Regions from separate parts of the Bacillus coreaensis genome, predicted to be linked through region 1. Evidence: riboswitches for the same ligand, from Rfam matches in the RefSeq annotation. Region 1 holds a riboswitch; each other region holds the start of a gene.

Region 1 (3,134 bases):
ATATTCTGACCCACTTTCTTAAGTTGGTGATATTAAGTGTTTACCACAATGGATACTCGTATTAAACCGATGTACAATAAAAAAGTTAACTATTGCTTGATTTTTTTAGACGATCAAGTTCTTTTAGTAGATATTGATAATACCTTTCACTCAATCTTCCTTTGGCCCCTCTAAGAATTTCGGTCGAATAATGGTCGGGGGGTGACACTTCGGGCATTTTGTTATACACATGGAATGTCAAAACATCCTTTAATATTTCTCCATCGATGTCCACATCTACAAAGGTAGGGCGATACCATCCTCCATAGAACCCCTCTCTACCAAATAAATACTCGACCCCTTCATATGGAGTTAAGTAAACTACCCCTTCGGTTTCACCACCATCTTCTACAATATCTGCTCTTCCGCCATCACTTACTCTGAAAAGATATTTCATGGAGTATCCCTTTAAAACGGCAGCACCGACGAGATTTTTAAAACAGTGATCTACCCCCGCTTTTCGGAATCGTTCATCATCCATACATGAACCATATGCAAAGTAATATACTTGTTCAGGACGATTTTTCATGAATCTATGTAACTTCCAATCTCCGTGGGTGATTTTTTCAGCCTTGCTTGATTCATCCACATTCACATACACGAGCGCTACTTTAGTGCCTTTATCAGTATGAACGGTAACATTTGTTCTGTCATACAAATTAGACTCTTTACCCTCTTCATAATCCTCCAATGCGTCAAGCTGAGGTAAAAGGTTTTTACTAACTTCATATAACTCTCCATGCACCTTACCGGAATCATTGAGTTCTAGTGTAGGATAACCGTTACCTGTATCAAAAAGCTCACCGTTTACCCATGCCTGTTCAGCGATACAAGTAGCTTCTCTGATTAATCTGTGATTCGTTTCATGTCTTCTTAATGTACCATAAACAAAAAGTGTAATCGTATCCATCCTTCTCCCCCATCGTACAAACTATTTACCATATTTTATCATGAAAAAAATCATTACGTGAAAATCCTGTAACAGAATATTAATAATTTTATGGCAGTAAATCTAGAGTTTTGGGTTTTCAAATGGATTAAAACCCGATACAATGATAAAAAGCTAGAAAATTCAGTCCATTTTAAGGAGGCTTGCAAATGAAGATTATGAGTAATGAAATGTTAGTTGTCTCGTATCGGAATGCATTGAAGTCAGGTGAGGATAAAGAATGGGCGAAGTTTTTGAAGAAGGAAATTGAGAAAAGAAATTTGAAACCGACAATTAAATCATAGGACACAACCACCGGCACCCAAGTGCCGGTGGTTTTATTTATCCTCGAAAATAAACAAGACGGGTTTCCCCGTCTATAACTGATTGATCATATTTAAGTAAAGTTGTTGCGGTGGTTGACTGGAGAGACGTTTCTCCTTTTGAGCTGATTCATTCATTTCTCTCATTTCAAGAGGAAAATCCACGTGACCACCTACAGGATAACCTTGAAGACCCTCACCTGATATAAACAATTCAATTCCATCCTCGGTAACAAAAAAGGCGTCTTCACTCAACATATACCGATGATGACATCTGCTTTTCGTTTGCATGAATTTCCCTCCACTTTTTGTTCTCAAACTTATTATATATTAAATGTTCTGAATATTCATATAGTAAATTTTAGGAAATTGTGAACAAAATTGTCGTTAATTTGTAAAAAAGATTGACACTTAGCGATTTACTGTAGTAAAGTTAGAAAAAATTAAATGTTTTGATTTCTTATCAAGAGAGGTCGAGGGTCTGGCCCTATGAAGCCTCAGCAACCATCAATTTTTTGAAAAGGTGCTAATTCCAGCAAGTATTTTACTTGGAAGATAAGAAGAATGGCTCATGTTGATAACAAAGTCTTCTTCTTAGAGAGAAGGCTTTTTTTTATTATTAGGATGTTGGGAGAGACTAAAATGTACAAAAATGAAACAAAGGTAGCGCAGATCGGAAACAGAAGTGAAACTCAAACTGGGACAGTAAACCCACCTGTATACTTTTCGACAGCTTATCGACACGAAGGAATAGGCCAATCAACTGGATTTGATTATATTCGAACAGGTAATCCAACAAGAAAACTTGTAGAGGCAGCAATTGCTGATTTAGAAGGCGGTGACCAAGGATTTGCCTGTAGTTCCGGAATGGCTGCAATCACTACCATTCTTGCACTCTTTGAATCTGGCGACGAATGGATTGTATCAAGAGATTTATACGGTGGAACCTATCGAATTCTAGAGCAAGGATTTAAAAAATGGGGACTTTCAAGTACGTATGTACAAACTCATGATGTGAGCATTATCGAACAGGCTATTACAGAAAAAACGAAAGCCATATTCATTGAAACACCAACCAATCCTCTAATGGAAGAAACGGATATTCAAGCGGTTGCTGAACTAGCGAAGAAATATAATATTTTATTAATTGTCGACAATACGTTTTACACTCCATTACTTCAAAGACCGATTGAGCTTGGAGCTGATATTGTCATTCATAGTGCTACCAAATACTTAGGTGGACATAATGATGTGCTAGCTGGCTTGATCGTCGGGAAAGGAAAAGAGGTTTGTGAACAGCTTGGATTCCACCACAACTCTATTGGAGCTGTTTTAAGTCCGTTTGACTCTTGGCTTCTTATTCGTGGGATGAAGACTTTAGCACTTAGAATGAAACAGCATGAAAAAAATGCAAGCGAACTTGCAAGCTTCTTAAAGAATCATGAAAATGTAGTAGATGTTCTTTACCCAGGCCGCGGCGGCATGCTATCCTTCCGAATAAAAAAAGAAGAGTGGGTTAATTCATTTTTACAAAATCTTAAGCTTATTACGTTTGCAGAAAGTCTTGGGGGTGTAGAAAGCTTCATTACATACCCAGCTACACAGACACACGCGGATATTCCGGAAGAAATTCGTTTTTCAATAGGCGTTTGTAATCGCCTGCTTCGTTTCTCTGTTGGTATTGAAGACGTGGAGGATTTAATTAAAGATATTGACCAAGCTCTTACTCGTTTAAGTTCGGAGGCATAAAAATGACAAAAGAACACAATTTCTCATTTGAAACAAAACTACTTCATAATGAACATAAATTTGATCCAACAAACGGTGCTGTTTCCGTTCCTATT
Region 2 (3,134 bases), on a different contig from region 1:
ACCGTATCCATTAACATGATATTTTCAGCAACCGTTAAGTTGGGGATCAGAGCTGTATCCACTTCCTGATATACAATTTGAATTCCAGAATCCATGGCACTTTTTGGAGAACGAATGGTCATAGGTTGTCCATTCATTGTGATTTCACCAGTATAGTGGCCATATGCCCCTGCAAGAACCTTCATCAACGTTGATTTCCCAGCACCATTGGCTCCGATTAAGGCATGAGTTCTCCCGCTTTCAACTGAAAAATCCACCTCATTTAATGCTTTAACACCCGGAAATTCAATTGAGACATTCTTCATCTTTAAAGTGGTCATGATGTCACTGTCCTTTCAAAGAAACACTCTCTTTTTCTTTTTAAAAAGAGAGTGTCTATCTACAAGTCCCTTACTTCTTATAATGTTCCTTTAGTGTCTTCATCCAGTCTTCCTCAAATTCTGATGATTGGCCCCATCCTTCAATGATTTCAGTTAGATTGACCATATTAACAGGATCTTTTGATTTTTGAAGGTCTTCTTGAGAGATTAGTGAAGCTTCCAAATCATACGTTTGTGGTGTTTCCTCTCCTGCTAATTTCTTTGCGAGTATTCTCATATTTACTGAACCTATCAACTTAGGATCAACAGCTGCGGTATATCTCCAAGCACTGCCTTCTCTTTGAATTTCCTGCAAATCAGCATTTGAAACATCGATTCCATAGATTTTCACTTCTTCTCTGCCAGCTTCTTTTAACGCACGAGCTGCACCGATAGCAAAAGCATCCCATGTTGCAAAAATCGCATCAAGTTCACCCTTAGGGTATTTATTTAACATTGCGGCAACGGCATTTTGGGTTTGAACACTAGTGTCAGCTGCTGCTACCCCAAAGCGCTCCACTTCTTTTATTCCAGGATTATTTGCTAAAACCTCTTCATAAACCTTATTTCGTCTAACCATAGGTGGGAATCCGTCCACCCATAGGTAAGCAATATTGGCTTCACCTTTTGTTTCTTTTACTAATTGGTCCAATGATAGAGTAGCTAATGCTTCATCATCCTGTGATACTAGAGTGACACCATCAACACTAGTTAAATTTGCATTCGAGTCAAATGCGACTACACTCTTTCCTGCGTCAACAATTTTCTGTATGTCATTCACGGTAGCATCATCGTCACCGTGAGAAATAATAAATCCATCATAATCTTGAGTTAACGCTTGGTTAAGCGCATCATGAAATTTCGCTGTATCTCCATTTGCAGTAAATACATCCACTTGGAATCCTAATGCTTCACCTTCTTGTTTTGCACCAGCTAAGAATTGAGCTGTGTGATCGTCTCCACCAATTTTACGAATAACTTTGATTTTCGGTTGGTCCCCATTTGCAAAGCGGTCAGGTACACCTTCAATCGGTGTGTTCGATCCTGTTGCTTCCTTTGTTTCTCCCCCTGTTGCACAGCCTGTAAGCAAAAGTGTTGCAGCGATCGCTGATACAAATGCACTTCTTAAAAAGTTCTTCTTCATGATTCTTTCTCCCCTTTTTGTTTTTTGTCTTCTTACCAACGTTGCTCTTAGGAGAGTTTTTATAAAATATAAAAAACCTCTCCAGAAAAGAGAGGTTTCATCACAAAATAAGGACTACTCCTCTCTTATCTCTCAAAACAATTTCTTGTTTTGCAGGATTTAGCACCAATTCCATATGGAACGGTTGCTGGGCGTCATCGGGCCAGTCCCTCTGCCACTCTTGATAAGAGAACGTATTTTATTCATTTACTTTAATAAAGTATAAAACTTAATTTAATATTCTATTAACAAAATGTCAATAGTATTTTCTAAATATTATTAATAGGTGTATTTTTCCAAAGATAGCTACAATAGATTCTTCGTATGTATTAAGCCCATCAAAAGGTCCACTTTACTCTAATAAAGATTATCACCGTCTCCGACAAATTGGTGAACTTTAGCGGAATTGAAAGCTATAATTAACACAAACATAATTAGGTGAATTCGTTATGATGTGATACACTTTATCTACCATTTGATTTACTTGCTTACATTGTGCCCCACTCACTCAGTGAGTGGGGATCCTTGTATATAAAAAGAAAAAAACAGACTCTAAAAAGAGCCTGCTTAGTTTGTTTTTATTATTAAGCTTTACGCACGTTAGCTGCTTGAGCTCCACGTTGACCTTGCTCAACGTCAAAAGTAACTGCTTGACCTTCGTCTAAAGATTTAAAACCTTCGCCTTGGATAGCTGAGAAATGAACGAATACGTCTTCTCCGGCTTCACGCTCAATAAATCCGAAACCTTTTTCTGCGTTAAACCATTTTACTTTACCTTGTTCCATTTTGTTTCCTCCTGCTGTGTGCTTTACACACAATGTGTTACTATCCTTGGACTCAGTGATCATCAAGACGAAAAGTTAATCTTATACTATCCTTTACACCGAACAAAAATAATTCTTCTAAAGTTTAACATTTTTTATAAGTATTTGCAAGAACATATCCTCAGTATCCTGCAGGTTACGAGAAAAGCAAACTAAAAAACCTAAATACGTCTAAATAGGAATGTCTATAAAAGGCATTTATACATCAAAACGATTTTTAACATCTTACATACTTGCGTTTGAAACCAAGCTTCCCTCTATCCATTTCTTTTTGAATACTTTCGTATGCGTTTAGTAAACTGCTTTTTTTATTGTCCCGTTTAACTTCTACGATTCCTATTTCCTTTGAGGTCTCAACCGCCTTTTCATGTTGCGGCAAATAGGAAATCCCTACGGTGTATACAAAATTATTCATAGCGGATTTAGTTCGTTCTGGCGAATTATGAATCGTATTTTTTATCATATCAAGCATATTGGAAATCTTACTTTCGGAAAATTCCTTGTCTTTGCGATTTCCTAAAAGCCAGCAGTAGCAACTCCACCCAGCTGACATTCTCAACTCGTCACCACTTGCAATCCATTTATCCGCCACTTCTTGTGCAATATCTGACTCTGATAAAGTGACTGCCACCACGTAATCAGACAGCATATAAAAATACGCTCCGTCCATCCAACGATCAAAATCAGATTCAGTCATAGCTTTCGGGTCTGCAATAATGCCTGCAAAGTACATTGCATCGTAGTTACCTGTGGCATATAGCTCATCAG
Region 3 (3,134 bases), on a different contig from region 1:
AAAGAATAAAGCGACATCCCCTTCAACGCCGACATTTGCTGAGCAGTGCATAGGTAGAATATTATTTTCAGGCAATAAGTAGTTCATGATAGAGAAAATGGATTTCTTCATCTCGCCTGCATATTCTGTGCCACCGATTAATACGGTCTTTCTTTCAAAAGAGACTATAATAAAAGTCTCAGACTTGGTACCATCAATAATAGGGTCTGCTTTAAAGTTTGGAGCAGATATGACTGTGAATTGTTCTTCATGAGTCAAAAGCTCTTCTGCTGTTGGTCTAATGAATAACTGATGGGCAAATAGATTATGCCATGCAAACTCGTTGATCACTTGAATGGGTAGACGATGTTTCTTATCTGCGCCAGCAAACCCTTTGAAAACAAATAACTCATCTCTATCTTTCAAGTAACTTAGTACTTTATTATATAAACGATCGAACACTTCTTGAGAGATTGGTTGGTTAACAGCTCCCCAATCAATCTTGTCCTTTGTAGAGGCTTCTTCAACAATGTATTTGTCTTTTGGAGACCGACCAGTATATTTTCCTGTTGTTGCTCGAACAGCTCCTGTCGAAGTTAAGACTCCTTCGTTTCTAGTAAGAACCTTTTCGACTAATTGTGGTACAGATAGTTGCACATGCACATGACCAGAGGCTAACAATTCGCTTAATTGGTTAGAAATACGGACAGAGTTCATCTGATGACTACCTACCTTTATTTGTTATTTTTTAATTAGTATAACACATTAACTTAATTAGTCTATACTATTTATAAAAATATTAGAGGGTGCAAGAAAAAACATCGTATTCGACCTATTTTTAAGCCTTTTTATTACATAAAACGATGAATGGGAGTCAATAGTCTATACTATTAAAAGAAGGGACAAATTCAAATGGGAACGATCGTGTTATATGATGCTAAGTGTCAATGGAAATGTGAAGATAACAGTTGCTCATTATTTAAAGAATGAACCAACTATTTTTCATAAAGATATTGACAGTATTTGACGTGATACGGTATTATTCTACATTGAACGGATACTCTCTTATCCCGAGCTGGTGGAGGGACAGGCCCTATGAAACCCAGCAACCTGCTTTAATAATTAATTACGATGACTGTAATTAATATAAAAGAGAAGGTGCTAACCTGAGGCAAGGATTTTAGTCCTTGAACGATAAGAGCGAAAGGCGCAAATTACTTTGCTATCACCCTTTCCTCAAGCAGGGAAGGTTTTTTATTTTGCATAAAGTTTTTATTTGGGTGGGTAATTTTTCAAACCTTCATAATAAAAATGGCATGTTTATTTCATACTACTTAGGGAATGAGTTCCGTATCAAATGGAAGGTTTTGTTTATGTTGATATAATAAGCATACCTTTTTCTCAAGTATAAATAAATAGGAGGTCAGGAGATGTCAAAAAAACGTCGTTTATTTACATCCGAGTCAGTTACTGAAGGTCATCCAGATAAAATCAGTGACCAAATTTCAGACTCAATTTTAGATGCTATTTTAGCAAAAGACGCAAATGCTCGTGTTGCTGCAGAAACGTCAGTAACAACTGGGTTAGTATTAGTTGCTGGGGAAATTACAACCTCTACATACGTAGATATTCCAAAGATTGTTCGTGAAACCATTAAGGAAATTGGGTACACTCGTGCAAAATATGGTTTCGATTCTGAAACATGTGCGGTTTTAACTTCAATTGATGAGCAATCAGCTGATATTGCAATGGGAGTTGACCAAGCACTTGAAGCGCGTGAAGGATCAATGTCTGATGAAGAAATCGATGCAATTGGAGCAGGTGACCAAGGGTTAATGTTTGGTTTTGCTTGTAACGAGACAAAGGAGCTTATGCCTCTTCCGATTTCTTTAGCACATAAACTAGCTCGTAGATTAACTGAAGTTCGTAAGGATGATATTCTTCCTTACCTTCGTCCTGATGGAAAAACTCAAGTTACAGTTGAGTACGATGAAAATAATAAACCAGTTCGAATTGATACAATTGTAATTTCAACCCAGCACCACCCTGAAGTAACGTTGGAGCAAATTCAACGTAATCTTAAAGAGTATGTTATTAACCCTGTTGTACCAGAAGAGTTAATTGATGAAAATACAAAGTATTTCATTAACCCAACAGGTCGTTTCGTTATCGGTGGACCACAAGGTGATGCTGGATTAACAGGACGTAAGATTATTGTTGATACGTACGGTGGATATGCTCGTCACGGTGGCGGTGCATTCTCTGGTAAGGATCCTACAAAGGTTGACCGTTCAGCTGCTTATGCTGCTCGTTATGTAGCAAAGAATCTTGTTGCTGCAGGTCTAGCAGATAAAGTGGAAGTACAGCTTGCCTACGCAATTGGTGTTGCACATCCAGTATCTATCTCTATTGATACATTTGGTACTAGCGAAATAAGTGAAGAAGTTCTTATTGAAGTAGTTCGTAATAACTTCGATCTTCGTCCAGCTGGAATCATTAATATGCTTGATTTAAGACGTCCTATCTATAAGCAAACAGCTGCTTATGGTCACTTTGGTCGTACAGATGTAGATCTTCCATGGGAGCGTACAGATAAAGCTGATACACTTCGTAAAGAAGCTCTTGAAAGATAATTTTAAATAGTAAAAATTCAGCCGGGAGTTACAGAAAATTTGTAACTCCCGGTTTTTCTTTTCGTCTATAAGGGTATGGTGGTTTAGAAGCAAAAAGGGATGTAAACAATGGGTAGTAAGCTTGAATTTTTAGGAAATGGTCAATTTGACAGTGCGATTAGATAATTTTAATGGTAGTATTAATAGGTATTCTTTCTGAATGGAAGATTAAACTCGTAAGAACGGAGTAGGTGAGTTACATACATGTGTGGTTTTATTGGATGTGTTCATGACAAATCGCAAGTGTTTAGTGATGGACAAAAACAACAATTTGAAAATATGAATAATGTGATTACGCATCGCGGACCTGATGATGACGGATATTTCTATGATTCTCATGTTCAATTTGGGTTTCGTCGTTTAAGTATCATTGATATAGAAAGCGGGCATCAACCCCTTCATTTTGAAAACGAAAGATACTGGATTATTTTTAACGGTGAAATTTATAACTATGTAGAGTTAAGAGAAGAACTATTGGCAGAA
Region 4 (3,134 bases), on a different contig from region 1:
CCACCCGCACCAATCACACCAGCCATTGCTGTATAACTCACCAAAGCAATAGCCGTAACCGTAATACCAGATACTAAAGCTGGCAATGATTCAGGAATAAGCACCTTAATGATAATCGTGCTAGTTTTAGCACCCATTGATTTAGCTGCCTCAATAACTCCTTTATCAATCTCACGCAATCCGATTTCCACCATTCTCGCGTAAAACGGAGCGGCACCAATAATTAATGCCGGTAAAGCTGCATTCTCACCAATCATCGTATCTAGTATAAGCTTTGTAAAAGGAATCAAAAGAACAATTAATATAATAAAGGGAATCGAGCGGAAGACGTTCACGACAGAACTGATCACTTTATTCACTAATCTATTTTCCCAAATATTACCCTTAGCTGTTAAAAATAATAAAAGTCCTAAAATTAAACCAAGAACAAATGTAATAACAACTGATATAGCTGTCATATACAGGGTTTCATTCGTTGCTTCAATCATTTTTTCCCAGTTCACGTTTGGTAAAAGTGTCTCAAGCATTCGAAATCACCTCCACTCCAACCTGTTGTGATTCGATATATGCAATGGCCTTTGAAAGCTCTTCCCTTTCCCCATCTAAGTGGATGAAAAGCGTTCCATAAGAACCATTTTGTGTTTGTGATATTTTCCCTTGCAGGATATTTACAGTTACCTCGTAATGGCGAATAAGGTTCGTAATCAGCGGTTGCTCTGCTGCTTCTCCAACAAAACCTAGTTGAACGACTGTACCATGCGGATACAGTTCTAATAAGTGTTCAATTGTTTCCTTCGTTTCTTCAGGTTCTGTTACTTGCTGAACAAATCGTTTCGTAATTTCTTCCTTAGGGTGCTTAAATACGTCAAGTACTGGGCCGAGTTCAACAACCTTTCCACCTTCCATAACAGCTACACGATGACAAATCTTTCTGATGACGTGCATTTCATGAGTGATAAGGACGATGGTTAAACCTAAACGCTTATTAATATCAACTAATAGCTCTAGAATCGAATCTGTTGTTTGTGGATCAAGAGCAGATGTTGCCTCATCACAAAGGAGAACTTTGGGATTGTTAGCAAGTGCTCTCGCAATTCCTACTCTTTGTTTTTGCCCACCACTCAATTGAGAAGGGTAAGCGTCTTCTCTTCCTTCTAATCCAACCAAACGAATAAGCTCGTCTACTCTTTTCATTCTTTGCCCTTTAGGAACTCCTGCAATTTCAAGTGGAAATGCAATATTTTCTCTTACTGTTCGAGACCATAAAAGGTTAAAATGTTGGAATATCATGCTTATTTCCTGTCTAGCTTTACGAAGGCTACTACCTTTAATTTTCGATACTTCATTATTTGCCACAATAACGGATCCCTCAGTAGGAATTTCTAACCCATTCAGCATACGAATAAGCGTACTTTTCCCTGCGCCACTATAACCAATTACACCGAAGATTTCTCCTTCAGTAATTTCTAAGTTTACATTATCAACAGCCGTTACTTTTCCTTGTCTTGAAGAATAAATCTTTTTTACGTCTTTTATCGAGATCAAAGGTTTCTCCCCCTTCCATTTCCGATTATTCTGATAAAACTACATGCTGTCATGCTACAGAAAGGTACAATACAACTTAGGTTCTATCATCCGGTTCATTCCTATTCGAATGAGAGCACTCTAAATGAACATAAAAAAAACCTTTCTGCATGAGCAGAAAGGCAGAAAGTATCACCTTTCTCTCATCTATCAAAGCAATACGCTTTGTGTGAATTGGCACCATTTCAATATTTTGACGGTTGCCGGGCTTCATAGGGCACATCCCTCCACCTCTCTTGATAAGAGCTTATCAATCTATATGAACTTTTTTAGTTGTAGTCTTAATCACGAGTGCTATCGTATCATGGAAAAACGGGAGTGTCAACGATAAATTTCGACAAAAATCTTATGGATTACACATGGCTAGTAAGCGAGGTTTTCCCTGTCGCTAATGTAATCGCTTGCTCTAAATCTTCAACTAAATCCTCCACATTTTCAATCCCGATCGAAAGACGAATTAAATCCTCTGGAACGCCTGCTGCTTTTAACCCCTCTGTGTCAAGCTGTTGATGAGTTGTGCTTGCAGGATGAATGACTAAGCTTTTTGCATCACCAACATTGGCAACATGTGCCCAAAGTTTGAGACTATTTATAAACGTTGCTCCAGCCTCTCGCCCTCCGTCGATTCCAAAGACAACGACAGAACCTGCTCCTTTAGGTAAGTATTTCTTCGCAAGCTCGTAGTCTGGATGCTTCTCATTTCCTGGATACATCACCCAATTAACCGCAGGATGTGCTTCTAGATACTCTACGATCTTCTTCGTATTTGCCACATGCTCCTTCATTCTCACATGCAAAGTTTCTAAACCTAGAGTGAATTGAAAGGCATTTTGAGGGCTTAATGCTGGACCTAGATCACGTAGCAATTGAACTCTTGCTTTTACAATATAAGCTGCAGCACCAATTGCTTCACTATATACAATATCATGATAGCTGGCATCAGGGGTTGTAAATCCAGGAAACTTCGCCGAATTCCAATCAAACTTTCCGCCATCCACGATAATACCCCCAAGAGTTGTACCATTCCCTAAAAGCCATTTTGTTGCCGAATGAATAACAATATCCGCACCATGCTCGATTGGACGACATAAATAAGGAGTCGCAAAGGTATTATCGATAACAAGAGGAATACCTGCCTCATGTGCGATCTTTGCGACATTTTCGAAATCCAGAATTCGCAAGCTTGGGTTTCCAATGGTCTCTGCAAATATCGCCTTTGTTTTCTCTGTAATAGCTTGCTTAAAATTCTCTGGATTGGTTGAATCCACAAACTTCACATTGATACCATATTTAGGTAATGTTATAGCAAATAGATTATATGTACCTCCATATAGATTCGAAGCTGCAACGATTTCATCCCCTGCTTCAGCCAAATTTAGGATCGCCAGTGTAATCGCTGCCATTCCGCTCGATACAGCGAGTGCTCCTACTCCACCTTCAAGGAGGGCCACTCTTTCTTCGAACACAGTAGTAGTTGGATTATGAATGCGTGTATAAATATATCCCGGTTCAGCAAGTGCAAAGAGATTAGCAGCATGTTCAGTGCTTTT

What was found. Region 1 has a riboswitch for S-adenosylmethionine ahead of ACQ5H4_RS02375 (methionine biosynthesis PLP-dependent protein). Riboswitches for the same ligand answer to the same signal wherever they lie in the genome.
Region 2: linked by a shared signal. The riboswitch ahead of ACQ5H4_RS21755 (sugar ABC transporter substrate-binding protein) and the one ahead of ACQ5H4_RS02375 (methionine biosynthesis PLP-dependent protein) in region 1 are both predicted to bind S-adenosylmethionine.
Region 3: linked by a shared signal. The riboswitch ahead of metK (methionine adenosyltransferase) and the one ahead of ACQ5H4_RS02375 (methionine biosynthesis PLP-dependent protein) in region 1 are both predicted to bind S-adenosylmethionine.
Region 4: linked by a shared signal. The riboswitch ahead of ACQ5H4_RS11445 (methionine ABC transporter ATP-binding protein) and the one ahead of ACQ5H4_RS02375 (methionine biosynthesis PLP-dependent protein) in region 1 are both predicted to bind S-adenosylmethionine.

Annotation. Positions count from the first base shown of each region.
Region 1 is NZ_JBOCCY010000001.1:452,937-456,070, reverse strand. It holds gene ACQ5H4_RS02395 (hypothetical protein) at 1-2, opposite strand, end outside; gene ACQ5H4_RS02390 (gamma-glutamylcyclotransferase family protein) at 86-949, opposite strand; gene sda (sporulation histidine kinase inhibitor Sda) at 1,138-1,272, shown strand; gene ACQ5H4_RS02380 (hypothetical protein) at 1,345-1,581, opposite strand; SAM riboswitch class I at 1,748-1,852, shown strand; gene ACQ5H4_RS02375 (methionine biosynthesis PLP-dependent protein) at 1,933-3,039, shown strand; gene metC (cystathionine beta-lyase) at 3,042-3,134, shown strand, end outside.
Region 2 is NZ_JBOCCY010000023.1:6,474-9,607, reverse strand. It holds gene ACQ5H4_RS21760 (sugar ABC transporter ATP-binding protein) at 1-320, opposite strand, end outside; gene ACQ5H4_RS21755 (sugar ABC transporter substrate-binding protein) at 391-1,503, opposite strand; SAM riboswitch class I at 1,626-1,733, opposite strand; gene ACQ5H4_RS21750 (cold-shock protein) at 2,127-2,327, opposite strand; gene ACQ5H4_RS21745 (DNA alkylation repair protein) at 2,584-3,134, opposite strand, start outside.
Region 3 is NZ_JBOCCY010000011.1:132,163-135,296, reverse strand. It holds gene pckA (phosphoenolpyruvate carboxykinase (ATP)) at 1-696, opposite strand, end outside; SAM riboswitch class I at 1,042-1,180, shown strand; gene metK (methionine adenosyltransferase) at 1,410-2,612, shown strand; gene asnB (asparagine synthase (glutamine-hydrolyzing)) at 2,856-3,134, shown strand, end outside.
Region 4 is NZ_JBOCCY010000006.1:97,489-100,622, reverse strand. It holds gene ACQ5H4_RS11450 (methionine ABC transporter permease) at 1-527, opposite strand, end outside; gene ACQ5H4_RS11445 (methionine ABC transporter ATP-binding protein) at 520-1,545, opposite strand; SAM riboswitch class I at 1,725-1,830, opposite strand; gene ACQ5H4_RS11440 (O-acetylhomoserine aminocarboxypropyltransferase/cysteine synthase family protein) at 1,938-3,134, opposite strand, start outside.